Aquitalea magnusonii: one gene and its partner. The protein of the gene in region 1 interacts with the protein of each later gene in a pairwise test. Links are inferred from orthologs where the notes say so. Each region holds a gene or a part of one and is shown on either strand. Other genes may lie near its edges. The genes, in order: serC and selB.

What was found.
Region 2: the proteins of serC (region 1) and selB interact in binary tests that used the Escherichia coli proteins (3 or more experiments, as listed by UniProt). The link is inferred for Aquitalea magnusonii from one-to-one orthologs.

The regions. Positions count from the first base shown.
Region 1 is NZ_AP018823.1:1,902,803-1,918,528, reverse strand. Bases 11,461-14,423 are described here. They hold serC (3-phosphoserine/phosphohydroxythreonine transaminase), read left to right. Parts: upstream 11,461-12,380; coding sequence 12,381-13,466; downstream 13,467-14,423. Other genes in these bases: DLM_RS09165 (MFS transporter), read left to right, coding at 13,596-14,423; DLM_RS09175 (PaaI family thioesterase), read left to right, coding at 11,880-12,320; DLM_RS09180 (PaaI family thioesterase), read left to right, coding at 11,461-11,883. Outside these bases: DLM_RS09235 (TOBE domain-containing protein), read right to left, coding at 92-913; DLM_RS09230 (nitrogen fixation protein NifQ), read right to left, coding at 910-1,470; DLM_RS09225 (ATP-binding cassette domain-containing protein), read right to left, coding at 1,463-2,170; modB (molybdate ABC transporter permease subunit), read right to left, coding at 2,172-2,858; modA (molybdate ABC transporter substrate-binding protein), read right to left, coding at 2,861-3,610; DLM_RS09210 (dimethylarginine dimethylaminohydrolase family protein), read left to right, coding at 3,901-4,662; DLM_RS09205 (Lrp/AsnC family transcriptional regulator), read right to left, coding at 4,672-5,142; alaC (alanine transaminase), read left to right, coding at 5,328-6,521; DLM_RS09195 (methyl-accepting chemotaxis protein), read right to left, coding at 6,587-8,215; gyrA (DNA gyrase subunit A), read left to right, coding at 8,720-11,419; more of DLM_RS09180, read left to right, coding at 11,416-11,460; more of DLM_RS09165, read left to right, coding at 14,424-14,819; DLM_RS09160 (O-methyltransferase), read left to right, coding at 14,946-15,533; pheA (prephenate dehydratase), read left to right, coding at 15,538-15,726. UniProt on the Escherichia coli protein: Catalyzes the reversible conversion of 3-phosphohydroxypyruvate to phosphoserine and of 3-hydroxy-2-oxo-4-phosphonooxybutanoate to phosphohydroxythreonine. Is involved in both pyridoxine and serine biosynthesis.
Region 2 is NZ_AP018823.1:187,778-203,540, reverse strand. The notes cover bases 7,663-10,662. They hold selB (selenocysteine-specific translation elongation factor), read left to right. Parts: upstream 7,663-8,205; coding sequence 8,206-10,119; downstream 10,120-10,662. Other genes in these bases: DLM_RS00975 (hypothetical protein), read left to right, coding at 10,474-10,659; DLM_RS00990 (cation diffusion facilitator family transporter), read left to right, coding at 7,663-8,209. Also shown: DLM_RS01040 (methyl-accepting chemotaxis protein), read left to right, coding at 1-4; DLM_RS01035 (chemotaxis protein CheW), read left to right, coding at 14-598; DLM_RS01030 (chemotaxis protein CheW), read left to right, coding at 591-1,112; DLM_RS01025 (chemotaxis protein CheD), read left to right, coding at 1,175-1,699; DLM_RS01020 (protein-glutamate methylesterase/protein-glutamine glutaminase), read left to right, coding at 1,696-2,757; DLM_RS01015 (EAL domain-containing protein), read left to right, coding at 2,748-3,983; DLM_RS01010 (serine/threonine protein kinase), read right to left, coding at 4,011-5,003; DLM_RS01005 (hypothetical protein), read left to right, coding at 5,100-5,327; selA (L-seryl-tRNA(Sec) selenium transferase), read left to right, coding at 5,337-6,755; DLM_RS00995 (GlpM family protein), read right to left, coding at 6,752-7,096; more of DLM_RS00990, read left to right, coding at 7,271-7,662; DLM_RS00970 (hypothetical protein), read right to left, coding at 10,825-11,184; DLM_RS23820 (methyl-accepting chemotaxis protein), read left to right, coding at 11,718-13,055; DLM_RS00960 ((Fe-S)-binding protein), read left to right, coding at 13,104-13,904; DLM_RS00955 (lactate utilization protein B), read left to right, coding at 13,901-15,301; DLM_RS00950 (LutC/YkgG family protein), read left to right, coding at 15,298-15,763. UniProt on the Escherichia coli protein: Translation factor necessary for the incorporation of selenocysteine into proteins. It probably replaces EF-Tu for the insertion of selenocysteine directed by the UGA codon. SelB binds GTP and GDP.

The DNA of each region.
Region 1 (15,726 bases):
TTTTATCGCTGCAGCAGGGCCTGCCGGCGCAGGCCGTACAGGCTTACAGCAGGCAGGCGCAAGGCGGCAGCAGCTTTATGGTTGGCGGCGTTTAGCCCGGCACCCCCAGAATCACACTGGATGCCTTGAAGATGGCGGTGGCACGGCTGCCGGGCTGCAAGCCCATGTCCTCGGCACTGCCATTGGTGATGATGGCGGCAATGCTGACTCCGGCTGCCACTTCAATCACCACTTCGCTGTTTACCGCGCCCGGAATCAGCCGGCTGACCGTGCCGCGCAACTGGTTGCGTGCCGACAGGCGGATGTTGTCATCCCCAGTGCCATCATCCCCAGTTCCGACGATTACCGATGACGCCTTGATCAGCGCATAAGCCGTCACCCCCGGCTCCAGCCCCAGGCTGAGCACACTGTCGCGGGTCACGACGGCCACCAGCCGCAGGCCGTTGGTAATTTCCAGCTCCACTTCATCATTCACTGCACCGGTCTTGATGGCGACGACCTTGCCCAGAAACTGGTTGCGCGCACTGGTTTTCATGCTCATGCCTCCCAAAAGCAGCAGATCGTCCGCCATGCCGCTGGCCTGACGCTGCAGGTTGCGCAGGAATTGCTGATGTTCCCGCGTGATGATCTGATAGTTCTCCACCAATTGGCGTCCACGCACGGTCAGACGGGTGCCGCCGCCGCCTTTGCCACCGGATAATCGCTCCACCAGCGGCTCACCCGCCAGATTGTTCATGTGGTCGATGGCATCCCAGGCAGCCTTGTAACTGAGCTTGATGTCACGCGCGGCCTGGCTGATGGAGCCGCAGACATCGATTTGCGCCAGCAAGGCCAGATGTTGCGGGCTGCCAAACTTTTCTCCGGCCAGGTTTAGCCATAAAGCACCTTGCAAGGTGATGTCCTGCTGTTTCATGTTTGTCGCTCCGGCTGGGCTGGCAGGCAGGTGGTGTGCGCGTGGCAGCGCCCGCACTCCGGCGGTTTGAGTCCGGGGCGGCCCAATTGCTCACCCAGTTCTGCGTAGAGAAAGCGTTTCCATTTGAGATCGGGCTGCTTGCGTGCATACAAGGGGTAGAGATAATGCTGCAGCAGCAGGTTCAACTCATGGCGGCTGGCCAGCCCCATGTCCTGCCACAGATGGCGGCTGCCCAGGCTGGCCACCGCCACGGCGTGCGCCAGCCAACGGCCATGCCGTGGATTCTCCGCCGCAGAACGATTGGCCAGCAGCATGGCCACCAGCTCAGCCACCAGAGCGGGCCGCTGGGCTTGTAACTGCTGGTATTGGGTTTCTGCCAGCGCCTCCAGATAGCCCAGTTCCGGTGCGCAGGCTGCCAGCATCTCCAGCATTTCCTGCTGCGGCAGGCCCAGCGTCCAGGCATAGAGAGGCAGCTCGCCATCCTGTGCATTGCGTAGCACGCCAAGTACGGTGCGGCTAAGCAGGCGGAAGGCTTGCTGCCGCTGGAAATCAGCCATGGATGGTCTCCATCAGGCCGGCAGGCGGCTGGCTTAGCCGGCCATCCTGCAGGTATAGGGTTTGCTGGCCAAACACCCGGACATCTTCGGCATCGTGGGTAATCAGCAGCATGGGAATGGACAGGCGCTGCAGCAGCTCTGCCAGTTCGCTGCGCAACTGCTGGCGCAAGGCCGGGTCCAGTGCCGAAAACGGCTCATCCAGCAGCAGCGCACGGGGGGCGGCCACCAGCGCACGCGCCAGGGCGGTACGCTGGCGTTGGCCACCGGATAGCGTGGCCGGCAATTGCTCGGCCAGGGTTTCCAGTCCAAAAGCATTCAGCCAGTAGTCCACCGCAGCCAACTGGCGGCGACGTCCGGGGTTGAGCCAGCCGCGCTGCAGGCCAAAGCCGATGTTCTGGCGCACGCTCAGGTGGGGAAACAGGGCGTAGTCTTGAAACAGATAGCCTAGCTGTCTTTGCTGCGGACTCAGGCAAATGCCTTGTGCGCTGTCGAACAGGCTGCGGCCATCCAGCCGGATATGGCCGTGGTCTGGATGATGCAGGCCGGCAATGGCCTTGAGCAGCATGCTTTTGCCTGCGCCGGACGGGCCATAGACCACCAGTTGCTGGCAGTTGCTTTGCAGGGCGATATCCAGTGCAAAGCTGCGCGTGCCGCTGTGCAGGGTGTGGCGAATGGCCAGATCAAAACGCGGTGTGTTCATGTCAGCGCTCCGCCAGTCGGCCCGGTGCCAGCTTGCCTGCCAGCAGCAGCACCAGGATGCAGACCACGGAAGTGACCAGCACCAGCCGGTTGGCACTATCATCCTGTCCGGCCTGTACTGCCTCGTAGATGGCCACCGACAGGGTCTGGGTCTTGCCGGGAATGCTGCCAGCCACCATCAGCGTGGCACCGAATTCGCCCAGCGCGCGGGCAAAGGCCAGCAGCAGGCCAGCCAGAATGCCGCGCCAGGCCAGCGGCAGGGTGATGCGAAAGAAAATGCCGATCTCGGAAATGCCCAGCACGCGGCCGGCCTGTTCCAGTTGGCCGTCCACCGCCTCGAATGCGGCGCGGGCCGGTTTGTAAACCAGTGGAAACGCCACCAGTGCGGCGGCAATCACCGCACCTTGCCAGGTGAAGATCAGGTTGATGCCAAACTGCTGCTGCAACCAGCCGCCCAGCGGGCCGCGCCGGCCCAGCAGGGTGAGCAGGTAGTAGCCCAGTACCGTGGGTGGCATCACCATCGGCAGGGTCAGTGCCGTGTCCAGCAGATTGCGGCCGGGAAAGCGCCCGCGGGCCAGTAGCAGCCCCACGCCAACTCCCAGCAGCAGGTTAAGCAGGGTGGCGCAGCCTGCCACCCGCAGCGACAGGCCCAGCGCGGTCCAGGCCGGGTCATTCATCCAGTCAGGCATGTTCAGGGCTTGTGAAAGCCGTAGCGGCTCAGGATGGACTGGGCGGCGGGAGACAGCAGGTAGCTGACAAAGCGCTGCGCCTCGGCGGCATTGGCCGCGCTGGCGGTACGGGCCACCGGGTAGTTGATGGTTTCATCCAGCGGCACGGTAAACGCCACTTTTACCTTGTCCGGCATGATGGCGGCGTCAGTCTGGTAGACAAAGCCGGCTTCCACCTCGCCACGCGCCACGTAGTCCAGCGACTGGCGCACGTTCTGGGTGTTGATGGCCTTGGCTTCCACCGCCGGCCACAGGCGGGCGTTTTCCAGAGCGCGCTTGGCGTAGCGTCCCACCGGCACGCTGGCCGGGATGCCCAGCGCCACATGGCGGATGCCGGCCTGTTGCAGATCGGACAACTGCTGCAGCTTAAGCTTGCTGTCGCTCGGAACAATCAGCACCAGGGCATTGCGGGCAAAGTCCTTGCGCTCGGCGCTGTTGACCAGTTTTTGCTTCACCGCGCTGTCCATGGTTTCCTGGTCGGCGGAGGCAAATACATCCACCGGTGCTCCCTTGGCCATTTGCTGCAGCAGCACGCCGGAGGCGGCAAAGTTGAAATTGACCTTGCTGCCGGGGTTCTGTGCTTCAAACCCACGGGCAATATCCTTGAAGGCATTGGTGAGGCTGGCGGCGGCGGAAACTGTGATTTCACCAGCCTGGGTGTAGCCTGCCAGCACCATGCTGCACAGGGATAGGGCAATCAGCCTTGCTTTCATTGCGGGCTCCGGTTTGCGTGTGAAGGCGTAATATACCCGGATATATAACGCTGTGAAATAATCCTTCCGGGGAATAGCCCATAGGCTGAAATTGCTAGCCGCGCCAGAGCGCGGCTGCCTGCCTGGCCATGCAGTTGCGGGAAGAAGTACGCTGTCGCTGCCGCCAAAACAGCGGGGCATGGCTGTGCAAGGGGTGCATCACGACCGATTACGCCGGGCAATCTGCCTAGAATGGGCACAGGACGACAGCGTCTTGCCTGTCATGTCAGCTAATAGCCGGAGCCTCTGCCATGTACTTTACCCATGCCATCACCCGCCTGCCTGCCGACACCGTTGCCGCCGGCCTGACCACCGCCAGCCTCGGTGCGCCGGATGCCGCGCTCACCCGCCAGCAGTTTCGTGAATACATCGACATTCTGCTGCAACTGGGCCTGACCGTGACCACGCTGCCAGCCTTGCCGGATTTCCCCGATGCCCATTTCGTGGAAGACGTGGCGGTGATGATGCCGGAGCTGGCCATCATCACCCATCCGGGCGCACCATCCCGCCGTGGTGAGGTACACAGCATGGCCCCGCTGGTATCGCGTTTTCGCCATGCGGTGTGGCTGGGCGAGGGCGAACACATGGATGGCGGCGATGTGCTGATGGTGGACAAGCGTTTTTTCATTGGCCTGTCCAGCCGCACCAATGAAGCCGGCATCAGCCGTTTTGCCCGCGAAGTGGAAAAATTCGGCTATCGCGTGCAGGCGGTGCCGGTGGCCTCCGGCCTGCATCTGAAATCGGTGGTGAATTATGTCGGGCGTAATACCGTGCTGCTGTCGGCGGCAGCGGTTGATGAACCGGCATTCCGTGATTTTCGCCACATCGTGCTGGACCCGGCCGAGGAGTACGCCGGCAACACCATGTGGATCAACGACAGCCTGATCACCCCCAGCGGTTATCCGCATACCTTGCGCCAGTTGCAGCAACTGGAACTGCCCATCATCCAGACCGATACCAGTGAAATCCGCAAGATGGATGGCGGGCTCACCTGCCTGTCCTTGCGCTTCTGATGGCGCAGCCTAGCCTGGGCTGCGGCCAGCGCGCTTGATGGTTTGCAGCTCGGTGGTGGTGAGGATTTTCTCGATGCGAAACGCCGTGCTGGCCAGCCAGGCGTCGGCCAGTTGGCGGTATTCATCGATATGCTGGCAGGCAATGCGCAACAGGAAATCCACCGTGCCGCTCACCATCCAGCCATCCTGCACTTGCGGGGTGCGCTGGATTTCGGCAATGAAGGCTTGCTGGGAAACCAGATGGTCGGCCAGCGTCACCTGCGCCAGAATCACCAGTGGCGGTGCGCTGCGCGGCAGGTCGACGATGGCGCTGTAGCCCTTGATGATGCCGGCCTTCTCCAGACGGCGCACCCGTTCCAGACAAGGGCGTGGCGTCAGGTTTACCTGCTCGGACAGGCGCTGGAAGGGCAGGCGGCCATCGCGTTGCAGGATGTCGAGAATTTGCAGATCAATACGATCCAGGCCGGTTTTGTCTGTCATGGGGAGCAAGGCTTCATGGGGCGGTGACACAAGTGCGCATTGCAGCGCTGCCGGCATGGGCTTGTCAACAATGATGACGACGGCAAAAAATCCTTGTGCATTGCAGCAGGCGGGGCTAGGATCGTCTCTGCCCCTCATGGGCAACGTCGCTCGGACGGTTCCGGGCGCTTACGTGAAAGGCTCACATGGCTTCCTCTGCAGGCAAGCGCCGCTTTGCGCGCATCGATCGTCTTCCCCCCTACGTATTCAATATCACCGCCGAACTGAAACTGGCGGCCAGACAGCGCGGCGAGGACATCATCGACCTGAGCATGGGCAACCCCGATGGCGCCACGCCGCCGCATATCGTGGCCAAGCTCAATGAAGTGTCGCAACGCCCGGATACCCACGGCTACTCTGCCTCCAAGGGCATTCCGCGGCTGCGTCGCGCCATTTCCCGCTGGTACAAGGACCGCTACGAGGTGGACATCGACCCCAATAGCGAGGCGATTGTCACCATCGGTTCCAAGGAGGGCCTGGCCCACCTGATGCTGGCCACGCTGGATGGCGGCGATACTGTGCTGGTGCCGGACCCCAGTTATCCCATCCACATTTACGGCGCGGTGATTGCCGGGGCGCAGATCCGTTCGGTGCCGCTGGTGCCCGGCATCGACTTTTTTGCCGAGCTGGAAAAGGCCATCCGTGGCAGCTATCCCAAGCCCAAGATGATGGTGCTGGGCTTTCCGTCGAATCCCACTGCGCAGTGCGTGGAGCTGGATTTCTTCGAAAAAGTGATTGCACTGGCCAAGAAGCACGACATTTTCGTGGTGCATGACCTGGCCTATGCCGACATCGTGTTTGATGGCTGGAAAGCACCGTCCATCATGCAGGTGCCGGGCGCCAAGGATATCGCCGTCGAGTTCTTCACCCTCAGCAAGAGCTACAATATGGCGGGCTGGCGCATCGGTTTCATGGTGGGCAACCCGGACCTGGTGGCTGCGCTGGCACGGATGAAGAGCTATCACGATTACGGCACCTTCACCCCGCTGCAAGTGGCCGCCATTGCCGCGCTGGAAGGCGATCAGCAATGCGTGCGTGACATCGCCGCCAAATACCAGCAGCGCCGCGACGTGCTGGTAAAGGGATTGAACGAGATTGGCTGGGAAGTGGAATGCCCCAAGGCTTCCATGTATATCTGGGCGCGTATTCCGGAACAGTGGCGCGAACTGGGTTCGCTGGAGTTTGCCCGCCTGATGCTGGAAAAGGCCAAGGTATGCGTATCGCCCGGCATCGGTTTTGGTGACCAGGGTGACGAATACGTACGCTTTGCGCTGATCGAGAATGAAGCGCGCATCCGGCAGGCGCTGCGTGGCATCAAGCAGATGTTCAAGGAGCAGTAAAACAGCCGGCGCATCGCGCCGGCATGCAACACGGCCACGCATTGCGTGGCCGTGTTTGCGTCAGCTTATACCTGGAAGCGCGACACCAGTTTTTCCATGTCCACGGCAATGCGCTCAACGGCATCCGCCGACTGCGCGGTATTGTGGGCGGTAGCGCTGGCTTCTTCGGCATGCTGCACGATGGTTTCGATTTTTTGTGCCACCTCGGTGGCCGCAGAGGCTTGCTCGCGCAGCGCGGTATTCAGTTGATCGACAATCCCGGCGACATGTTTGGCGCTGTCGCGCAGGGTGGATACGGTATCGCCGGCTGCATTGGCATTGCTGACACTGGCTGCCACCAGTTCCACCCCTTGATCGACACCGTTGACCACATCCACGGTGGATTGCTGGATGGAGGCCACCATCTTGACGATTTCATTGGTGGACTGCGCGGTGCGCTCCGACAGTTTGCGCACCTCGTCGGCCACCACGGCAAAGCCGCGACCCTGTTCACCAGCGCGGGCCGCCTCGATGGCGGCATTGAGCGCCAGCAGATTGGTCTGGTCGGCAATGTCCTTGATCACCGCCACGATGGAGGAAATCTGCGCTGATTCGGTTTGCAGGCGGGCAATCCGTTCGGCTGCAGTGCCAACCACCAGCGAGATGTCATTGATCTGACCCACCAGTGAGCGCAGCGACTCCAGGCCGTTGGCAGCTTGCTGATCGGACGATGCGCTCAGGCTGGCGGCCTCGGCGGTGCCGTCAGCCACGTGATTGATCGACACTGTCAGTTGTTCGGTATTGGCAGCAATGGCGGAGGCAGCCTGGCTTTGCAGGCTGGCTGACTGCTCCATCTGCTGTACCGAGCGGTTGAGCTGGCGGGATGACTCCAGCAGGACTTCGGCATTGCGGCGCGAGTCCTGCATGGCTTCCCGCAGTGCCGACTGCATATGGCCCATGGCGATAATCAGCTTTCCCACCTCATCCTGGCTTGCCGGTGGCAGGGTGCCGCGCAAGTCACCGTTGGCAATACGCCGCGCGGCGTCCACGGTATTGTCCAGCCGGCCAGCAATGCGCCGGGCCACAATCAGCGATACCGCCAGCGACAGGATTACCCCGGCAATCAGTGCCACGGTACCACCGGCCACGCCAGCCTTCACGCTGCGGTCGGCACGCTCGGCGGCCTTGCGCGCGCCCTCGGCATTCAGCTTGATCAGAGAATCGGTCAGGTCGCGCAGGGCATTGGCTTTTTTCACCCATTCGCCCTTGCGCAAGGCCTGGGCCTCGTCCTCCTTGCCAGCCTTGATCAAGGCAATTGCCTTGCTCACGGTGTCACGATAAGCGGCGGCGGCAACCTGTGCTTGCTGGTAGGCGATTTTTTCCTCATCCAGGCTGATCTGGGATTCATAACGTTTGAAAGCGTCTTGCAATTTACTGTCCAGGTCCGCCATCGAGCTTTCCATCTTGCTGCGCTCGGCCGGGGTGTTGGGCAGCATGTATTCCAGGCTGCGCACCCGGTAGCGCAAGCGCAACTGGCTGATCTCGCCGACCGATTGCACTGATGGCAACCAGTCTTCAGCGATCTGGCGGGTTTCACCGCCAACTGACTTGATCTGCCAGATACAGAACAGGATGGCGGCAATCAGCACGCCGCCGCTGAGCATGAAGTTGACGATAAATTTTTTAGTCAGGCTGATGTTGTCAAGAAATTGCATGGCTGCTGCTCCGCCGATAGTTGTTATGTCTGTCCACTGCACCTAAATCCAGTAAAGAACATTTTTCCGCGATCAGCCATGCAAATATTGCCCTGGAATATAGCCGGGTGCCGGTTTTAGCCACCGACCAGGCCGGGTTTGTGCCAAATAACAGCCGGTGCTGCGCTTTGGCGGGCCGGACAGTCATGGGCTTGCTGCACCGTGCTTATGCCTTGGTAAGGCGGCAGTGCGCAGCCGTCTGGCTTGCTTGCGCCAGCGGGCTACCCGTTTTGCATGAAAACTGCACAGCAAGCAGCGTGGCCGGGCTGTTTGGCAGCGGCGTCAAGCCTGCCTTTGCGGTGCGCCAAGGCGTGCTAAGTATCTGACGCAGCAGGCAGTGCCAGCCGGGATGGGCAGGGCGCGTGCCGCGCATGACGGCCACGCCGCGACTAGGCATGCGCTGACGGGGTGGACGTGGTAGAATCGGAGCTTATTTTTGATTCCTGAAAAGATAGCCATTTACCCATGACAGATCAGCTTTTCGCCAAGGAAACGATCCCAATCAGCCTCGAAGAGGAAATGCGCCGCTCCTACCTCGACTACGCCATGAGCGTGATCGTGGGCCGTGCGCTTCCCGATGTGCGTGATGGCCTCAAACCGGTACATCGTCGCGTGCTGTTTGCCATGCACGAACTTTCCAACGACTGGAACCGTGCATACAAGAAATCCGCGCGTATCGTGGGCGATGTCATTGGTAAATACCACCCGCACGGTGACTCGGCGGTTTACGACACCATCGTGCGCATGGCGCAGGACTTCAGCCTGCGCTACCCGCTGGTGGATGGCCAGGGCAACTTCGGCTCGGTGGATGGCGACAGCGCCGCCGCCATGCGTTACACCGAAATCCGCATGGCGCGCATTGCGCACGAACTGCTGGCGGATATCGACAAGGAAACCGTGGACTTCGGGCCGAACTACGACGGCTCCGAACACGAACCGCTGATCCTGCCGGCCAAGATTCCCAACCTGCTGATCAACGGCTCCTCCGGCATTGCCGTGGGCATGGCCACCAACATCCCGCCGCACAACCTCACCGAAGTGGTGGATGGCTGTCTGGCGCTGCTGGCCAACCCGGAAATGACCATCGACGATCTGATCGACATCATTCCGGCACCGGACTTCCCGACGGCAGGCATCATCTACGGCACCGCCGGGGTGAAAGAGGGCTACCGTACCGGTCGCGGCCGCGTCATCATGCGCGCCCGCACCCACTTTGAAGACATCGGCAAGGGTGATCGTCAGGCCATCATCGTCGACGAGATTCCGTATCAGGTGAACAAGTCGCGCCTGCTGGAGCGCATTGCCGAACTGGTGCGTGACAAGCAGATCGAAGGCATTTCCGACCTGCGCGACGAGTCGGACAAGTCCGGCATGCGCGTGGTGATCGAGCTCAAGCGCGGCGAAATGCCGGAAGTGGTGCTCAACCACCTGTTCAAGCTCACCCAACTGCAAGACAGCTTCGGCATCAATATGGTGGCCCTGGTCGATGGCCAGCCGCGCCTGTTGAACCTGAAGCAGATCATCGACGAATTCCTGCGTCACCGCCGCGAAGTCGTCACCCGCCGCACCATCTACGAACTGCGCAAGGCGCGCGAACGTGGCCACATCCTGGAAGGCCTGGCCGTTGCGCTGTCCAATGTCGACGACATCATTGCGCTGATCAAGGCCTCGGAAACCCCGCCGGCTGCCAAGGTGGCGCTGATGGCGCGTGCCTGGCGCTCGGAGCTGGTGGAAGAGATGCTGTCCCGCGTGGACCAGAGCAAGGCGCGCCCGGACGGGCTGGATGCCGAATTCGGCCTGCACCCGGACGGCTACCGCCTGTCCGACGCGCAAGCCCAGGCCATCCTGGAAATGCGTCTGCAACGCCTGACCGGCCTGGAGCAGGACAAGATTGTCGGCGAATACCGCGACATCATGGCCATCATCCTGGACCTGATCGACATTCTGGAACGTCCGGAACGCATCAACCAGATCATCGGCGACGAACTCTCTGCCATCAAGACCCAGTTCGGCGATGGCCGTCGTTCGGAAATCGAACCGTTTGGCGGCGACATCAATATCGAGGACCTGATCACCCCGCAAGACATGGTGGTGACCATCTCCCATACCGGCTATATCAAGACCCAGCCGATCGACGATTACCGCTCGCAGCGCCGTGGCGGTCGTGGCAAGCAGGCTGCGGCCACCAAGGATGACGATTTCATCGACACCCTGTTTGTGGCCAATACCCACGACTACGTGCTGTGCTTCTCCAGCAAGGGCCGCTGCTACTGGATCAAGGTTTATGATCTGCCGCAGGGCGGTCGCAACAGCCGCGGCAAGCCGATGGTGAATGTGCTGCCGCTGGCCGATGGCGAGAAGATCAACGCACTGCTGCCGATCAAGGCCTTCACCGATGCCGAAGCCGTGTGCGACGAAAACGAAGATGATGAAGCCGCCGCCCTCAAGGCCAAGGGTCCGTTTATCTTCATGTGTACCGCCAACGGCACGGTGAAGAAAACCCCGCTGGAAGCCTTCTCCCGTCCGCGTACCGCCGGCATCATCGCCGTGCGTCTGGACGAAGGTGACAACCTGATCGGCGTCGCCCTGACTTCCGGCAACGACCAGATCATGCTGTTCTCCGACGCCGGCAAGGCCGTGCGCTTCAGCGAAACCGACGTGCGTGCCATGGGCCGTACCGCCGGTGGCGTGCGCGGCATGATGCTGGGTGAAGGCCAGCAGGTGATTTCCCTGCTGGTCACCAATTCGGAAGAGCAGCAAGTGCTGACCGCCAGCGATGGCGGCTATGGCAAGCGCACCCGCACCGGCGAATTTCGTCATACCAGCCGTGGCACCCAGGGCGTGATTGCGATGGACCTGACCGACAAGACCGGCCTCAAACTGGTGGCCGCCAGCCTGGTGGAAGACAGCGACGACGTGATGCTGATCACCACCGGCGGCGTGCTGATTCGCACCAAGGTATCTGAAGTGCGTGAAACCGGCCGTTCGGCACAGGGCGTGCGCCTGATCAACCTGGACGAGGGCGAGAAGCTGATCGGCCTGGAAAAGGTGGCAGAAGGCGAATCCGACGAGGAAGTCGAAGTTGTCGATGGCGATGCAGCCAACGGTGAAGATGTCGCCGCACCGGCAGCCGACGCCGCCAGCGCAGGGGATGCCGAGGCATGACGGCAAGCCCTGCCAATCCGCAGGTGCTGGAGACGATGAGCAAGCTCTTCGTCTCCCTCCCGCACTGTGCCACCCTTGGTTTCCAGTATCTGGGCACCGAGGGTCGCCGCCCGGTGCTCAAGGTGGAGTGGCGGGAAGACCTGGTGGGCAACCCCGCCAGCGGCACCATTCACGGCGGGGTGATCACCTCGCTGGTGGATACCACCAGCGCCGTTTCGGTCACCGCCTGCCTGCCGGATTTTGAAACCATTGCCACGCTGGACCTGCGCATCGACTACCTGACGGCAGCCACACCGGGCAAGGCCATTCACTGCCGTGCGGAGTGTTACCGCCTGGCCAGCCAGATCGCCTTCACCCGCGCCGTGTGCTATCACGATGACCCCGCCGATCCCATCGCCCATGGTGTAGCCACTTTCATGCGTGAATCCAGTCGCGCCTCGATGTTGCAGGAGCCAAAACCATGAGCGATTTCATGGAAAAACTGGCCACACTGCGCGATGCCAAGGACTTCACCGCCCTGATCGACGCCATTCCCTATGCCCGGCTGATGGGCGTGGAAATGCGGGAAGACGAAGCGGGCGAGTTGCTGTTCCAGCTACCGTTTGTCGAGCGCAATGTCGGCAACACCGTTCTGCCGGCACTGCACGGCGGGCTGATTGGCGGGTTTCTGGAAAATGCGGCGCTGCTGCACCTGATCTGGCATCGCGAATCGCTGGCAGCACCCAAGATTGTCGATTTTTCGCTGGACTACCTGCGTTCAGGTCGACCGCAAACCCTGTTTGCCCGCTGCGAGATCACCAAGCAGGGCAAGCGCGTGGCACATGTATTGATAGAGGCCTGGCAAGAAGACCGCCGCAAGCCGGTGGCTGTGGCACGGGCCCATTTCCTGCTGACGCAGTGACACACAGGCATGGCCTGATCTGGTCATGCCGCAAGTTTGAAGCAATGACTGAGGACAGACATGGCCAAGGTGTATAACTTTTCCGCCGGACCGGCAGTTTTGCCCCACGACGTTCTGGCACAAGCCCAAAGTGAAATGCTGGACTGGCACGGCTCCGGCATGTGCGTGATGGAAATGAGCCATCGCGGCAAGGAATTCATGGAAATCATCCATGATGCCGAGCAGGACCTGCGCGAGCTGATGCATGTGCCGGCCGGTTACAAGGTGCTGTTCCTGCAAGGCGGTGCCTCCATGCAGTTTTCCATGGTGCCGCTGAATCTGCTGGGCGACAAACAGTCGGTCGATATCGTCAATACCGGTCACTGGTCCAAGCTGGCCATCAAGGAAGCGCGTCGTTATTGCAATGTCAACGTGGTGGCCAGTAGCGAAGACCGCAACTTTGCCTATGTGCCGGCAGAGGAAACCTGGCAGCGCGACCCCAACGCCGCCTATCTGCACTACACCTCGAACGAAACCATCGGCGGTTTGCAGTTCCCCTTCGTGCCGTCCGAGCAGGGCGTGCCGCTGGTATGTGACATGTCCTCCGACTTCCTGTCGCGCGAAGTGGATGTCAGCAAGTTCGGCCTGATCTATGCTGGCGCGCAAAAGAATATCGGCCCGTCCGGTCTGGTAGTGCTACTGGTGCGTGAAGACCTGCTGGGCCGCGCCCGTGCCGACCTGCCCACCATGCTCAACTATCAGGTCCATGCCGACGCCGACTCCATGTACAACACCCCGGCCACCTATCCCATCTATATCGCCGGCCTGGTGTTCAAGTGGCTGAAGCAGCAGGGCGGGGTAAAGGGCATGGCAAGCCGCAATGCGGAAAAAGCCGGTCTGCTGTATCACACCATCCAGGCCAGCGAAGGCTTCTACACCACCCATATCGATGAACCCTTCCGTTCGCGCATGAATGTGGTGTTCCGCCTGAAGGACGAGGCACTGGAAGAGAGCTTCATGATGGAAGCACGCAAGAACGGGCTGATCCAGCTCAAGGGTCACCGCGTGGTTGGCGGCATGCGTGCCTCCATTTACAACGCCATGCCGATTGAAGGGGTGAAGGCACTGGCCAGCTTCATGCAGGACTTCGCCCGCCAGAACGGCTGAGGCTGAGCAATGCAGGCAGATTGTTCTGCCAACACGACACTGTGTGCAAAAACCCGTGGCCAACACGGGTTTTTTCTTGTGCGCAGCGGTTTTATGATGGATGACCATAACAATATCGGAAATCATGCCATGGACCGCTCCATTCAACGCTTGCTGCTTGCGGGCGGCCTCATCGTGTCACTGGCCATGGGCATTCGCCATGGCTTCGGCTTTTTCATGCCGCCCATGACCAGCGCCTTTGGCTGGACCCGCGAAAGCTTCGCCTTTGCGCTGGGCATGCAGAACCTGATCTGGGGCCTGGCGCAGCCCTTTGCCGGAGCCCTGGCCGACCGGCATGGTCCGGGCAAGGTGCTGCTGGGCGGGGGCCTGCTGTATGCCTTGGGCCTGCTGCTGATGACGGTATCGGCCACGCCGGTGCTGTTTTCGCTGTCAGCCGGCGTCTTGCTGGGGCTGGCCTTGTCCGGCACCACCTATAGCGTGATTTTTGGCGTGCTGGGCCGTACCGTGCCCGCTGCCTATCGTTCGCGCGCCATGGGACTGACCGCAGCGGCCGGCTCCTTCGGTCAGTTTGCCATGGTGCCGATCGAGCGCTCGCTGATCGACGGCATGGGCTGGCTGCCCTCCCTGCTGGTACTGGCCGGCTGTGCCTTGCTGATGTTGCCGCTGGGGCGCTCACTTACCCGGCAGGCAGATGCCATGCCGCAAACCGGCGCACCGCAGGTGCATGCACATCTGCTGCAAGGCATGCTGCATACCTTTGCCCGCGCCTGGACCGAAAAAGGCTTCCGCCTGCTGATGGCGGGCTATTTTGTCTGCGGTTTTCAGGTGGTATTCATTGGCGTGCATCTGCCGGCCTATCTGCGTGATCACGGCATGGGCGGCAATATCGCCAGTCTGGCGCTGGCCCTGATCGGTCTGTTCAATATTTTCGGTACCTTTATCTTTGGCGAAGCCGGCAGCCGTTATGCCAAACCGCCCTTGCTGGCCGGCATTTATCTGGCGCGCAGCATTGCCATCGGCCTGTTTCTGTTATTGCCGCTGTCGGTGCCCTCGGTGCTGGTATTTGCCTCGGTGATGGGCTTTCTGTGGCTGTCCACCGTACCGCTGACCAATGGCGTGATTGCCAGCCAGTTTGGCGTACAGCACCTTGGCATGCTGTCCGGGGCGGTGTTCTTCTCGCATCAGTTGGGCAGCTTTCTGGGCGTGTGGCTGGGAGGCAAGCTGTACGACCTGAACGGCAATTACAATATCGTGTGGGGCATCGCCATCGCACTGGGCGTACTGGCCGCGCTGGCCAACCTGCCGATACGCGAGCAGGCATCTGCCGCCTTTGCCGACAAGGCCGCTGCATGAAAACCGCTTTGTATGCCGTGCTGGGCCTGTTGCTGGTGATACTGCTGTTGATGTATCAGCAACCGCGCTTTGTCATGGCATTTTCCGACTTGATAACCGCCTGTTTTTGAAGCGTCAGGAGCTTGCATGCTGAGTACCGAACTGTTTGCCCGTTTGACTGCCATCTGGGAAGAGGGCGAGCATCACGATGCCGTCACCACCGAACGCGCACTGAAAAACCTGTTCATCACGCCGGATACCGGGCGCTTTCTCTACCAGCTATTGCGGCATGCCAATCCGCAGCATGTGCTGGAGATCGGTACATCCAACGGTTATTCCACCTTGTGGCTGGCGCTGGCACTGCGGGATCGTAGCGGTCGCATCACCAGTCTGGACGTTCTGCCGGCCAAACAGCAGCAAGCAGCGCGACATTTGCAGGATTTTGCCTTGCAACACAAGGTGGAACTGCATTGCCAGGACGCTGCCGCCCATTTGCGCGCAGCGGCCGACGGCAGCGTGGATGTGGTGTTTCTGGACGCAGATCGCAGCCGATATGTGGATTATTGGCCTGATTTGTGCAGGATTCTGCGTCGTGGCGGCCTGATCGTGGTGGATAATGTTCTGTCGCATGCGGCTGAATGTGCAGATTTCATTCGACTGGTGCTTGCGACGGAAGGCTATCTCGCGGAAACTTACCAGATTGGAAAAGGCCAGTTTGTCATAGTGAAAGATTGATTACGTGTCAGAAGAACTGCTGAAGCAACATCGCGATGCCATCGACGCCATCGATGCCCAGATCCTCCACCTGCTTAACAGCCGTGCCAGTCATGCCCGTGAGATCGGAGAAATCAAGGGTGGTGGCATCATTTACCGCCCGGAGCGTGAGGCGCAGGTGCTGCGCCGCATCCAGCAGCTCAATCCGGGCCCC
Region 2 (15,763 bases), 1.7 Mb from region 1 along the record:
CTAGGCCCCCACCATGGCAGCACAGGCACACTGGCGCAGACAGGCCGCCGCCCCGCCAGCACAGGCAGCGGCCAGCGCAGCCGCACAGCGGCAATACCTGCGTTTCAAAACGGGCGATGCTCAGATGGGCATTGTGCTGGAGGCCATCCGCGAACTGCTGGAATACCAGCCACTGACCACCGTACCGCACATGTCGCCCTTGCTGGCCGGCGTACTCAACCTGCGAGGCAGCGCAGTGCCGGTGCTCCATCTGGCCCACTGCCTGGGCTTGCCGACAGCCGCGCCACAACGCCGCAGCTGCATCATCCTCCTGCAGTCGGCCACCACACCGCTCGATCAGATCGGCATTCTGGTGGACGAAGTCCATGCCGTGGTGCAGATCAGCAGCGATGCCATCGAAGCACCGCCGCAACTGGGTGCGCTGCTTCCCCCCGGCTTGCTGGCGGGCATGGTGCGTGAAACCCAGGGCTTCACCCTGCTGCTGGAGGCTGGGCAACTGCTGGCACCGCCAGTGCTGGCACAGCTATGCCGTGCCAGCACGGCTGCGGTGGCGGCATGGCCAGACAGCCCGTCGTCATCGGGAGAAGAACATGACTGAATCCATCACCGCCAGCAGCGGACAGTATCTGCGCTTCCAACTGGGGGCGGAAACCTTTGCCTGCGACATCCTGCAGATCCGGGAAATCCTGGAATACCACCGCCCCACCACCGTGCCGCAAATGCCTGCCTTCGTGCATGGCGTGATGAACCTGCGTGGCAGCGTGGTACCGGTCATCGACCTTGCACAGCGCTTGGGCCGCGCACCGGGCAAGGTGCTGCGGCGCAGTTGCATCGTCATCCTGCAACACGGCGCTCCGGCCCAGCCTCATCCTGTGGGCATGCTGGTGGATGCAGTACATGAAGTCATCGACCTGCACCCTGCCGACATCATGCCGCCGCCGCCATTTGGCAATCAGCTGCGGGCCGACTTCATTGCAGGCCTGGCGCAGTGCGATGGCCATTGCCTGATGCTGCTGCAAATGGACAAAGTGCTGTCGCTGGAGGAAATGGCCGCCCTGGCCAGACCGGCTGGGCTGCAGATTCAGGCGGACATCCGCAGCGTGTTGAACTAGATTGGGATAAGCAGTTGCCTGCAACCCTTGTACCCGTTTTCGCTGTCAACCAGACCAAGATCATGCCCAGTGACTCACGCAAAGAGATTTTCCTGCATCCGGGTGAATGGAAATTCGCCGGTCAGGAATACATCATCAGCACCCTGCTCGGGTCCTGTGTCTCCATCGTGATGTGGCATCCGCAGCTATTGCAGGGGGGCATGTGTCATTACCTGCTGGCCCGGCGCAGCGACAGCAGCGACACCTTGTCCGGCCGCTACGGTGACGAAGCCATGCTGCTGTTGCTGCGTTCCGCCCTGGCCTGCGGCAGACCATTGAAAGAGTTCCAGGTCAAACTGCTGGGCGGGGCTACCGTGCTGTCACACCGCGAGGGAGAACGCAGCAGTAATGACGTGGCGGCACGCAATGTAGAGATGGCGCGCCAATTGGCACGCCAGTTGGGGCTGAATGTGCAGGCGGAAGATCTGGGCGGGACCAGTCCCCGCATGGTGGTGTTTGATGTGCAATCCGGCGATGTCTGGGTGCGCCTGTCACAGGATGGCGATACCCACGACAGCCTGTCGGCCAAAACAAGGAAAAAAGCATGAGCATCAAAGTGATGATCGTGGACGACTCCGCCGTGGTACGGCAGGTTCTGAGCGAAATCTTCAATGCCAGCAGCGGCATCGAGGTCATCGATGTAGCCACCGACCCCATTGTTGCCATGGAAAAAATGAAGCAGCAGTGGCCGGATGTCATCGTGCTGGATGTGGAAATGCCACGCATGGACGGCATTACCTTTCTCAGGCAGATCATGGCCAGCCGGCCTACGCCGGTTGTCATCTGCTCCTCGCTCACCCAGAAAGGGGCCGACATCAGCATGCAGGCGATGGCTGCCGGCGCAGTGGAAGTCATCGCCAAGCCGCATGCGGGAGTAAAACAATTCCTGCAGGACAGCAACAACCTGCTGGTGCAGGCGGTGAAAGCCGCCGCCCAGGCGCGCATGAGCCGCATGCGCAGCCTGCCCCCCACCCCGCTGGAAACCCGCCCCAAGTTGTCGGCAGACGCCGTGCTGGCTGCACCAACCGGCCAGCAGATGTTCCAGACCACCGAACGCATCGTCATCATCGGCACTTCCACTGGCGGCACCCAGGCACTGGAAACCATCCTGACCAAGCTGCCGCGAACCTGTCCGGGGCTGGCCATCGTGCAGCACATGCCGGAAAAATTCACGGCATCGTTTGCCGAGCGGCTGGACCGGCTATCGGAAATCGAAGTGAAAGAAGCCGCCAGCGGAGACCGCCTGCTGCCAGGCCGGGCACTGATTGCCCCCGGCGGCAAGCACATGATGATCAAGCGCAGCGGTGCCTATTATCAGGTGGAAGTGGTGGATGGCCCGCTGGTCAGCCGTCACAAGCCATCCGTCGATGTGCTGTTCCGCTCGGCCGCCAAATTTGCCGGCCGCAATGCGCTGGGCATCATCATGACCGGCATGGGGGATGACGGTGCCAAGGGCCTGAAGGAAATGCACGATGCCGGTGCCAGAACCATCGCCCAGGACGAAGACAGCTGCGTGGTGTTCGGCATGCCCAAAGAAGCCATCAAACTGGGGGCCGCTGACGAAGTCATGCCTCTGGACAGTATTGCCAAGGCCATATGCCGCTGAAAGGGAACGACAGCAAGCCGCATGCCGGCATGCAGGATGTCTTGATCGTGGAAGACAGCAGCCTGCATCGGCAACGGGCCAGCGACATCTGCCAACAACTGGGCTTTGGCAGCATCAGGCATGCGGGCAATGGCGAGGAAGGCATGGCGATGGTGCGTGAACGCCTGCCCGACCTGCTGCTGCTGGATCTGGAAATGCCGCGCATGGATGGGGTGCAGGTGATGCAGCAACTGGCACAGGAAAACCTGGCCCCACCCATCATTCTTACCTCCGGCAAGGACTATATGTTGATTTCCACGCTGGAGCTGATGGGTGCCGGACTAGGCCTGCCGGTGCTCGGTGGCCTGAAAAAACCGCTCAAGCAAAGCCAGTTGCAGGATCTGCTGCAGCGCCTGTGCCGACAAGCTAGCAAACACGGGGAAGACTGCCGGCTGTACGATCCGGCAAGCGTGCGCCAGGCGCTGGAACAAGGCCAGATCATCCCGCACTACCAACCAAAGGTCGACCTGAAAAGCGGCCATATCAAAGGGGCCGAGATGCTGGCACGCTGGCAGCATCCGACAGACGGGCTGATCTCGCCGGCGCGCTTCATTCCCGTGATAGAGCAACAGGACTGGGCAACCGAACTGACACTCAGCATGCTCGAACAAGGCTTGCGCCAATGGCAGGAGTGGGCACGCCACGGCTTGCGCCTGCCATTGTCCATTAATCTTTCCGCCCGTTCGCTACAGGACAGCAGCCTGATCAGTGCGGTAGAAAGCCGGCTGCAGCACAGCCGGGTACCCGCCCGTTACATCATCTTTGAAGTCACTGAAACCGCCATCGCCGACAAGCTGACCGAAGCCATCGGCATTGCCGCCCGCCTGCGGCTGACCGGCATCGGCCTGTCGATTGACGATTTCGGCACCGGCTTTGCCACGCTGCAGCAACTCACCCGCTTTCCCTTCACCGAACTGAAAATCGACCAATCGCTGGTCACCTCCATTGCCGACAAACCCCATCTGCAGGCCATCACCGACAGCATCATCGCCCTGGGAAACCGCATGCAGCTATGCACCGTGGCCGAAGGCATCGAAACGCAGCAAGATCTGGACACCATGCTGCAACACGGCTGCCTCATGGGGCAGGGCTACTTTATTGCCCGACCGATGGATGCCAGCCAGTTTCTACTCTGGGCCAAGCAGCACCAGCCTGGCTTCAAGCCGACACCGCGCACCATCAGCTAGCACACCGACAGCCACCATCCTGCGGCATCAGGGCAGCCGCCACAGCGGCGGCTCGTCCATCAGGGCAATCTGTTCGCGTAGCGACAGAATCTGCTCCTCCCAGAAACGCGGCTGGGCAAACCAGGGAAAGGCAGCGGGAAAGGCCGGATCATGCCAGCGCCGCGCCAGCCAGGCGGCGTAGTGCAACAGGCGCAGCGTGCGCAATGCTTCCAGCAAATGCAGCTCACGCAGATCAAAATCGCAGAAGTCCTCGTAGCCGGCCAGCACGTCGCCAAGCTGGGCGGATTGCTCCTCGCGCGTGCCGGACAGCAGCATCCACAAATCCTGCAGCGCCGGTCCCATCCGGCTATCGTCAAAGTCGACAAAATGCGGGCCATCGTCCGTCCACAGCATATTGCCGTTATGGCAATCGCCATGCAGCCGCAACTGCCGTACCGCACCGGCACGGTCGAAACAACGCCTTACACCATCCAGCGCCTGTGCCGCCACGCCGCGGTACACCTCGCGCAGATCGGCCGGCAATACATGAGCATCCAGCAGATAGGCAACCGGCTCCTCGCCAAAGCTGTGGATATCCAGTGCGGGACGGTGCTGGTACGGTGCCACCTGCCCCAGTGCATGGATGCGCCCCAGAAAGCGGCCTATCCACTCCAGCGTGTTGCTGTCACCCAGCTCCGGCACCCGGCCGCCGCGGCGGGTAAACAGCGCAAAGCGGAAATCCTGATAGTGATGCAGGCTGGCATGGCCAAACAGCATGGGCGGCACCACGGGAATCTCGCGTTCGGCCAGTTCCAGACTGAAGGCATGTTCCTCCATAATCTGCGCATCGCTCCAGCGTCCCGGGCGATAAAACTTGGCCACCAGCGGCGGGCCATCCTCCATGCCCAGCTGATAGACACGGTTTTCATAGCTGTTGAGTGCCAGCAGGCTGCCGGAGGCTCGCAGCCCCAGACTTTCCACTGCATCCAGCAGGACATCTGGCGTCAAGCCGGCAAAGGGGGGCATGGTTTCTTGGGTCATGGCGGCATTATACGTACAGATCACACATCACTATCCATTGCTGTCCGCACTCGGCTAGTATCCAGAATGGAAACACCCACTTTGCAGGAGAATGTCATGCATCCCAGCGACTCGCGCCACGACAGGAAGCTGCTGTCCCTGCCCGCCGAAATTGCCGAAGCCACCTGGACGGGCTGGCAGTGCATCGCCCATACCTTGCACCATCAGCGTTGCGAACCGGCCAGCGACCGGCGCAGCCAGCTATTGCACCTGCTGCGCTGGCTGGCCGGCAATCTGTTGCTGGTCGGGCTGCTCTACCTGCTCTACCGATATTCCCGTTTCTGAAAATACACCATGCCGCTGAAAAACCTGTATGCCCGTCTACCCTCGGTAGACCGGCTGCTCAATCATCCCCTGCTGGAAAAGGTGCTGGACCGCCACGGCAATGCCGCACTGGCCGCCGCCGTGCGCCAGACCCTGGACGAAGCCCGTCAGCACATCCGCAGCAACAACAGCCTGCCGCGCTGGGCCGAAGACGAACACCAGTTGGCCTCCCTGGCCAGCCAGCGGGTAAGTACCCGCCAGCAGGTCCGGATACGCCCGGTATTCAACCTCAGCGGCACCGTACTGCATACCAATCTGGGACGGGCGCCGATGGCGGAGGCTGCAGTCGAGGCAGTCAGCCGCGCCATGCGCGAAGCGGTAACGCTGGAATACGATCTGGATGGTGCTGGCCGTGGCCATCGGGATAGCGCCATCAGCGAATTGCTGCAGGAACTGACCGGTGCCGAAGCCGCCTGCGTGGTCAACAACAATGCCGCGGCGGTGCTGATTCTGCTGTCCACCGTGGCAGCCGGGCGTGAAGTGGTGGTATCGCGGGGAGAACTGGTGGAAATCGGTGGTGCCTTCCGCATGCCGGATGTCATGCGTCAGGCCGGTTGCAAGCTGGTAGAAGTGGGCGCCACCAACCGCACCCACCTGCGCGACTACCGCCAGGCCATCAATGCGGAAACCGGCTTGCTGATGAAAGTACACACCAGCAACTACCATATTGAAGGCTTCACCCACAGTGTCAGCGAAGCCGAACTGGCCGAACTGGCACACCAACATGGCCTGCCAGCAGCCACCGACCTGGGCTCAGGCGCACTGATCGACCTGTCTGCCTACGGCCTGCCGGCGGAACCCATGCCACAACAGATGATTGCCCAAGGCGTGGATCTGGTCAGCTTTTCCGGCGACAAGCTGCTGGGCGGCCCACAAGCCGGGCTGATCATCGGCAAGAAAAGCTGGATAGACAAAATCCAGCAACATCCGCTCAAGCGCGCACTACGCTGCGACAAGATGACACTGGCGGCACTGGAAGCCACGCTACGGCTTTACCTGCAGCCAGACCGGCTGGTGCGCCAGCTTCCCACCCTGCGCCGGCTGGTACGCGCGCAGCCAGACATGCAGCAACAAGCGCTACGCCTGCTGCCCTTGCTGAGCCACTTTGCCGGCAACAATTTCGACACCGCAGAACAGGCCTGCCTGTCGCAGATCGGCAGCGGCTCGCTGCCGGTAGATCGCCTGCCCGGCTGGGCTATCACCTTCAGTCCGCGTGATGGTCGCGGCAGCACGCTGGAAGCACTGGCCAACCGGCTACGCAGCCTGCCCGCACCGGTGATTGGCCGCCTGTACGATGGCAAGCTGTGGCTGGATTTGCGCTGTCTGGAAGATGAAAGCGCCTTTCTGGCCAATCTGCGCCAGGCAGACCCGGCGGGCAATCCCGGCTAGCCGTGCCAGCGGCTCCAACCCAGGATCAGCACCAAGGCCGCCACACCCCAGCACAGGGTGGCGGCAGCCAGCGCCCAAGGCAGACGCAGGCGGTCCAGCAGGCAATACAGGCTGAACAGGTAGACAAAATAAGGCAGCAAGGACCACATGCCAAACAGCAGCGTGGTCTTGAGTGCTACTGCACCGCGCTCACTACCGACAATGTAATGGGCAATCAGCGCAAAAGTGGGGAATAGCGGCACCAGGCCGGCAATATAGTAATTACGCGAGCGCGACAGCAGGCTGATCAGCACTACCGCCAGCGCGCCGAGCAGGGACTTGAGCAACAGAGCCAAGATCATTCCACAGCAGGATGGATAACAGGCACCATTCTGACATGATCAGCCGCCAACAGCGCCGAAATGCAGATCATTCTTATTATTGTTTTTATTTACCGAAACAAACGGCGCAATTAATAAAAACTTAAGCCAGCTATGGCATACTGCACTTCCCCACCAGATCCGGACTGTTTTGCCATGACCATACACCCCAGCCATTCCCCACACGAAACCGTGGACGAAGCCGCGCGCAACAAGGCTGCGCACCGCAGCACCATGGTCAGCGTCTGGGTCAATATCGTCCTGGCCAGTGCACAAATCCTGATCGGGGTGTTTGCCAGATCCCAGGCGCTGATCGCGGACGGGATTCACTCGCTGTCCGACCTGCTCTCCGACTTTGTTGTGCTGCTGGCAGGCCATCACAGCCGCAAAGCACCGGATGCCGACCATCAATACGGCCACCAGCGCTACGAAAACGCCGCCTCGCTGGTGCTGGGCCTGCTGCTGCTGGCCGTGGGCATTGGCATGCTGTGGTCGGCCGCAGTGAAGTTTCATGACCCCTCTGCCATCCCCACCGTACACAGCGTGGCCCTGTGGGTTGCCATCACCGCGCTGGTTTCGAAAGAAGTGCTGTTCCGCTTCATGCTGGCAGTGGCGCAGCGGGTACGCTCCAGCATGCTGGTGGCCAATGCCTGGCACGCGCGTTCCGATGCCGCTTCCTCACTGGTCGTGGCCATCGGCATCATCGGCAACCTGATGGGTTATCCGATTCTGGACCCGGTTGCCGCACTGATCGTAGGCTTCATCGTGGGCAAGATGGGCTGGACTTTTGCCTGGAATTCACTGCACGACCTGATGGATCGTGCCGCCGACACCGAAGAAGCAGATGCCATCCGCCACACCCTGCTGGCCACCAGCGGCGTACGGGCGCTGCATGATCTGCGCACCCGCAAGATGGGCGACCTGATCCTGGTGGATGTTCACCTGGAAGTCGATGGCCATATGAATGTATTCGATGCCCATTCCATTGCAGAACAGGCACGCGCACGGGTGATGGCCGCCCATCCGGTGCTCAATGTCATGACCCACATCGACCCGGTGGGCCTGGAACACCCTACAGATCGCTCCGTCGCATGATTTTTGCCACTGCCGGCCATGTCGATCATGGCAAGACCGCCCTGCTCACCGCGCTAACCGGCCAGAATGCCGACCGCTTGCCGGAAGAGAAAAAACGCGGCATGACCATAGACCTGGGTTATGTCTACCTGCCGCTGGCGGACGGACGGGTAGCCGGCTTCATTGACGTACCGGGCCACGAGAAATTCCTGGCCAACATGCTGTGCGGCCTGTCTGGCATTCCGCATGCCTTGCTGATCGTTGCCACTGACGACGGCATCATGCCGCAGACACGAGAACACCTGGCCATCCTGCAGCTAAGTGGCATTCCCCAGCTCAGCGTAGTCATCAGCAAGTGCGATCTGGCTGATTCCCGCCGGCAACAGGCAGTGGCCAAGGACATCCGCCAACTGCTGGCCGCCAGCCCATGGCCAGATGCACCGCTCTTTCCGGTATCCAGCCACAGCGGCGCGGGGATTGCGCCATTACGCCAGCACCTGCTGCAACACCTGTCAGCACTCCCCTCCCCTGCCGGCCAGCGTTTCCGCCTGGCCATAGACCGCGCCTTCAGCCTCAGCGGTGCCGGCCTGGTAGTCACCGGTACCGCCCTGGGCGGTCAGGTACAACTTGGCGACCGGCTCTGGCTCAGTGGCAAGGATGAGCCACTCAGGGTGCGTAGCCTGCATGTGCAAAATACCGCAGCGCAGTCTGGCCAGGCCGGGCAACGCATCGCACTGAATCTGACTGGGGATATTGAAAAGAAAGACATCCAGCGCGGTGACTGGCTGTTCAGCACCACAGCGCCTGCACCTAGCAGCCGCATCACCGTCAGCGTGCAGGCCATCGCCCCCCTGCGGCACTGGCAGGCCTTGCATATCCACCATGCAGCACGCCACATTACCGGACGGCTGGCACTGCTAAACCGCAGCCAACTGGCTGCCGGAGAAACCGCCCTGGCCGAACTGGTTCTGGACCAGCCATTGTGGATGGTTTGCGGTGATCGGCTGATCCTGCGCGATGCCAGCGCACGCGACACCCTGGCCGGCGCACGTCTGCTCGAATTGCAGGTACCGGGCCGCGGCAAACGCCAGCCGGCCCGGCTGGCTTATCTGCAGCAATTGCAGCACGCCACACTCACCCCCGCCGACAGACTGCAACTGCAAAGCCGGCAGCAGACCGTGGTGCTACAGGATTTTGCCTGGGACATGCAGCTGGATGAACCCGCCCTGCAACAATTGCTGCAAGCCAGTCCCGGCCAGCAAGTGGCCGGACGGTTCTATCACCTGCAACACTGGGAAGCCATGCAGGACACCTTGTTGCAACGGCTGGCCATGCTGCACCAGCAACAGCCGGACCAGTTGGGTGCCAGCCGAGGCCGCCTGCGCCGGCTGGCCCTGCCCACCGAGCCGGAAAGCACGCTCAACCTGCTGGTGGAACAACTGCTGCAACAGGGCCGGCTGCTGCAAACCCGCGGCTGGCTACACCTGCCACAGCATGTACTGGCCTTCACCCCGCAGGAGGAGCAGCACTGGCAGCGACTGTCATCCTGCTTTGTCGGCAGCGAAGCACACTGGGTGCGCGATCTTGCCGACACCCTAGGCGACGATGAAGGGGAAACACGCCGCCTGCTGCACAAGGCTGCGCGCTTGGGACATGTGGTGGCCGTGGTGCAGGACCGCTATTTCTCCAGCGCCAGCATGCAGGCCATGGCTGACATCATCCGCCAGCTCTGCCAGCAACACGGACATGCCGACGCTGCCGCCTTCCGCAACCAGCTGGGCTGCGGCCGCAAGCTGGCCATTCAGATACTGGAATTTTACGACCGCACCGGCTTTACCCGCCGCCTGGGCGACCGCCACCTGCTGCGCGAAAACCTGCTGTTTTCCAGCAGTCAAACCACTGCAGCGCAGCACGCTTTCCCGCCGACGTGAAACCGGTATAATCAGCCGGCATGGAAGAGAGGCATCCCCGGTGGGGTGGCTGGTCTTCAAAACCAGAGGGGGCCGCCAGCGGTCCCGGGTGGGTTCGACTCCCATTCTCTTCCGCCATCAACAAGCCACGCCAAGCCGCGTAAAACCGCGTTAAACCAAGGCCCAGCAACGGTTTCAAACTAACAGCGCTGACGTGATGGCGGCTTTAGGCGGCTTCATGCGGCGTCAGAATTCGCACAAATTTCGCACAAGAAACTGAAGGAAATGCAACCTGGGCGCAGCACCCTGAGTGCGTGCGGATATGAGAAGTGGCAATGATGCAAAATACGGGCGCAGAAACCATGCGCAAAACGCATGAAACCGCATGAAGGCAACCAGGTGCAATTCCAGCACAAGAGCCTTGCCACGGGCTGTTTACGGGGCAATCATGCAGCTGCATATTTTTCGACGCCTCAAGTGGGCGGGCGGGGTGGGACAGCAGCCATGCCGGAAAGCGGCACCATCCTGCCTGGCCGCAAGATAGCGGTGGCCGCTTCATGAAACAAAACAGCAAGCGCGCGGCGCTATGCGTCCCTGCCCTCTCATCCAAGCACCTGCGCGCCGGTCAAGGCCACTTGCCTACCGGACAACACAGATGACAAAACCCGCATTACTGCGGGTTTCATCGTCATTCTGCCGTAATGGTTGTAGCGCGCGGGCCAGGGCTCACCCAGTCATGCCAGCCAGGGTGCGGCGATAGTACTCAAGATACACCGCATAAAGGTGATGCAGCACGCTGGCACTGCGGCGGCCTGATTTGGACAGGCATGCCTGCCGGGCGGCATTCAGTTCGCGCAATTCGTAGGGCATCAGCACGATTTCATCACGCGACTGGAAAACCGAATAAACCGATTTCAGGTTTTCAATGGCATGCTGGATCAATCTTGCTTCGGGAGAATGCACATTTACATACAGCACATGAAATGCCTTGAACAAGGCAATCAGCTGGATGATCCGGTCGCCATCTCCCTTGCCGGAACAAAGATCCGAACAACAGGAAGTCAAATTCTGTTTGATATTTATCATCTTGCCACACCGACCTTCACTGACTATTGCCGGACATCACGCAACTGCCGTGACATGATACAGCCCGGATTCAACACCTCACTCACCACTACCGACGGCCAGCAGCAACAAGATGCCTGCCGCGATTCCGATATTCCCAGCATGCCAGCCAGATTCCCGCATGACAGCCGGGCACGGTGACAAGACCGTTCACCTTGTACCAAAGGGCAGAAAAACACAGGCATACCTGCCAAGGATAACACTCTTGACTGACTTGCCAAGTGAGCGCAGCAAAGCAAATTATTGCGAATACTCGGCAGATTATTTAAAAGTCATAACAAGTAAAAAATGATCATCCATATCCATTAAATAGCTGCAACAGCGCTGCCAGCCAGCGTGTATTGCCGGACAAACAGTCATGATCAGGGCTGATCAACCGTCCGCTCACCGCATGCAAGCATGCCTAAAGTCGTGTTCTGGCAGAACTTTCTCCAGCACCCTGCCATCTTCTATAACAGATCATCAAAGCCCGCACGGGCTGGGGGATAAGATAAATGTTCAATCAACATCTGAAACAGCGGATTGCACAGTTGGAGCAGCAACTGGCCGCCTCACGGCAACTCGAAACGGCGCTGGACCTCTCCATGGCGCAAATTCGCTTTAGCCCAGATGGCACCATCAGCGCGGTCAACCAGAACTTCCTCGACACCATGGGCTATACCAGCCCTGAACAACTGCTGGGCAAACCGCACAGCATGCTGTGCGATGCAGCCTATGCGGCCAGTGCCGACTACCGCAAGCTGTGGGAAGGGCTGCGCCGCGGCGAGAGCTACCACAACCGGGTGCGCCGCCTCTCCCGTGATGGCCGCACCGTCTGGCTGGAAGCAACTTACACCCCGATACTGGATGCGCAAAACCGGGTGGTCAGCATCATCAAGCTGGCCACCGACGTCAGCCATAGCGTGCAAGAGGCCGCTCGCAACAAGGCCATCCTGCAGGCCATCAACCAGGCGATGGCCGAAATAGAATTCACCCCGGATGGACAGATCATTGATGCCAATGAAAATTTCCTGAACGTAACAGGCTATACCCGCGACAGCCTGATCGGTAAACAGCACCGCATGCTGTGTACCGCCGAATTTGCCGCCAGTCCGGAATATGCCGCCTTGTGGGAACGCCTGCGCAATGGTCAGCACTACAGCGGACGTATCCAGCGCCTCACCCGCGACGGCAGACTGATCTGGCTGGAAGCCAATTACAACCCGGTGCGGGACGAACAGGGCAGAGTGTGCAGCGTCATCAAGTTTGCCACTGACATTACTGCCCAGATCACCCAGCAACAGCAGGAACGCGAGTCTGCCTTGCTGGCTTACTCATCCTCGCGTGAAACCCAGTCGCTGGCCGACGCCGGTGTGTTCGACATCGAGCAGAGCATTGAAGACATCATGAATATGGCCAACAACATCGAGCGTGGCAGCCAGCAGGTACAGCAACTGGGTGAGCGTTCGCAACAGATCGGCTCCATTGTGCAAACCATCAAGGAAATTGCCGACCAGACCAATCTGCTGGCGCTGAATGCAGCCATCGAAGCCGCCCGTGCCGGCGAGATGGGCCGTGGCTTCGCGGTGGTGGCCGACGAAGTGCGCAAGCTGGCAGAACGCACGTCGAGTTCCACCGTACAAATCAATACCATGGTGCAGGACATCCAGAAGCATACCCTTACTGCCGTCGCCAGCATGGACAGCCTGCTGGCCCAGGCCAATGGCACTGTGCAGCTATCCCAGCGGGTAGGAGAAACCATTTCCAGCATCAATCACCAGGCCAAAGGCGTGGTTGCCGCAGTCAGCCGTTTTGCCGACATGAAAAACCGGGATACACATGACGCCAGCTAGCACACGAGGGTAAATCCGAATTGGCAGCGGCAGCATGAACATTATCTAATGCAGCCTGAACCCTGCTCCTGCCTGTTGGAGGCCCCGCGCACCATGAAAATCGGCCTGTTCATTCCCTGTTTCATCAACGAACTGTTCCCCCATGTGGCCATGGCCACGCTCGAACTGCTGGAAAGCCTGGGCTGTGAGGTGGACTACCCGCTGCAGCAATCCTGTTGCGGCCAGCCACTGGCCAATAATGGCGATAGCAAGGGCGCTTGTGACGCCGCTAAGCGTTTTACCGCAGTGTTCCAGCAATACGACTATGTAGTCGCCCCCTCCGGCAGTTGCGTTTCGCACGTCACCCACCACTATGACTGGTATATTGCGGAAGACCCCGCCTACCAGCAGCTCAAGCCCAAGGTCTACGAAATCATCGAATTCCTGCAAGATGTGCTGAAGCTGGAAAAGCTGCCCAAGCCGGTGTACTTCCCGCACAAGGTTTCCATTCACCAAAGCTGCCACGGCCTGCGCGAGCTGCATCACGCCAGCCCGTCCGAACTGATGATGCCCTATCACTCGCGCCTGGAGTCCATCCTCAAGCTGGTGGATGGCGTGGAAGTGTTGCTGCCGGAACGCCGTGACGAATGCTGCGGTTTTGGCGGCACCTTCTGCGTGGATGAGCCGGAACTGTCCACCGCCATGGGCGAAGACCGCATTGCCCAGCACGAAGCCACCGGCGCGGAATACATCGTCGGTGCCGACCCCTCCTGTCTGATGCATATGGGTGGCATCATCCGTCATCAGGGCAAGACCATCCGCCCGCTGCACATCGTGGAAATCCTCACCGGCCGGGGAGCAGGCGCATGAAAGACGACAGCGTAAAACACCCGCAGGCAGCGGCTGAATTCCTCAAGGACCGCGCCCAGGCCAAGTGGCACGACAGCGCCATCTGGTGGGTAAGACAAAAACGCGATGCCCAGGCCAAGCAACTGCCGGAGTGGGAAGAACTGCGCCGGCTGGCTCGCGAGATCAAGGCACATACCCTGTCGCAGCTGGATGACTACCTGGCCCAGTTTGAAGCCAATGCGCAGAAAAACGGTGTCACCGTACACTGGGCGGCCGATGCCGACGAGCACAACCGCATCGTGCACGGCATTCTGGCAGCACGGCAGGTGAAGAAGCTGGTCAAGTCCAAGTCCATGCTGACCGAAGAGTGCGGGCTGAACCCTTATCTGGAACAGCGCGGCATCGAGGTGGTGGATACCGACCTGGGCGAGCGCATCGTGCAATTGCGCCACGAAGCCCCCAGCCACATCGTGATGCCGGCCATCCACCTGAAAAAAGAACAGATTTCCGAACTGTTCCACAAGGAGCTGGGCACCGAGGCCGGCAATAACGACCCCACCTACCTCACCCACGCGGCACGGGCCAATCTGCGCGAACACTTCCTGTCCGCCGACGCCGGCCTGACCGGGGTGAACTTTGCCATTGCCGAAACCGGTGGCGTGGTGGTGTGTACCAATGAAGGCAATGCCGACCTTGGCACCAGCCTGCCGCCGATTCACATTGCCAGCATGGGCCTGGAAAAAATCATTCCCAAGCTGGAACACCTGGGCGTGTTCACCCGGCTGCTGGCCCGCTCCGCCATCGGCTCGCCGGTAACGACCTATACCTCGCATTTTCACCAGGCGCGGCCCGGTGGCGAGATGCACATCGTCATCGTGGATAACGGCCGCAGCGAGATTCTGGGCAATGAAGACTTTTACCAGAGCCTGCGCTGCATCCGCTGCGGTGCCTGCATGAACACCTGTCCGGTTTACCGGCGCAGCAGCGGCTTTAGCTACAGCTACATCATTCCCGGCCCCATCGGTTCTACCCTTGGCCCCAGCCGCGACATGAAAAAGCACGGCAGCATGGCCTTTGCCTGCAGTACCTGCGGCTCCTGCTCCAATGTCTGCCCGGTCAAGATCAATCTGCACGAACAACTGGTACTGCACCGCAAGAAGGCGTTTGAGCAGAACCTGCTGCCAGTCGGCAAAAAAATGGGTTTGCTGGCCATGCGCTTTCTCACCCAGCACCCAGCGCTGTTTGACCTGAGCGGCAAGGTGATGCGCAAGGTGGTACCCATCATTCCGGAAAGCCTCACCCGCCACAGTGCCTGGAGCCGAGCCGGACGGGATGTTCCGCCGATGCCGGCACAAAGCTTCAAGGAGCTGTACCAACAGCGCAGTCAGGACAAGCAGGACAAGGAGGGCCAACAATGAGCGCCCGTGACAACATACTGGCCCGCATTCGCCAGAACCGGCCGCAAGCATCAGCGCTGCCGGATATTCATGCCGTACCGTTCATCCGCTACGACAACCAGTTTGAAGCGTTTGCCACGCTGATCCGCAATCTGGGTGGCGACGCAGTCCAGTTGCAGGATGGCCAGAGCGTGGCCGATGTCGTGGCCGCACGCTGGCCGGAAGCCGGTCGCACCGTCGACCTGACCGTGGCTGGGCATGAAGAAGTGGATGATCCGCACGCCTGGCATGACGTCGACGTCGCCATCGTCCCAGGCCAACTGGCGGTGGCGGAGAATGCCACGGTGTGGGTCAGCCATCCGGACAACCGTTTCCGCTCGATTTACTTCCTCACCCAGAAGCTGGTACTGGTAGTGCCGCGTGAGGCGATGGTAGACACCATGCGCGATGCCTATGCCCGTATCGAAGTGGCAGAACACGGCT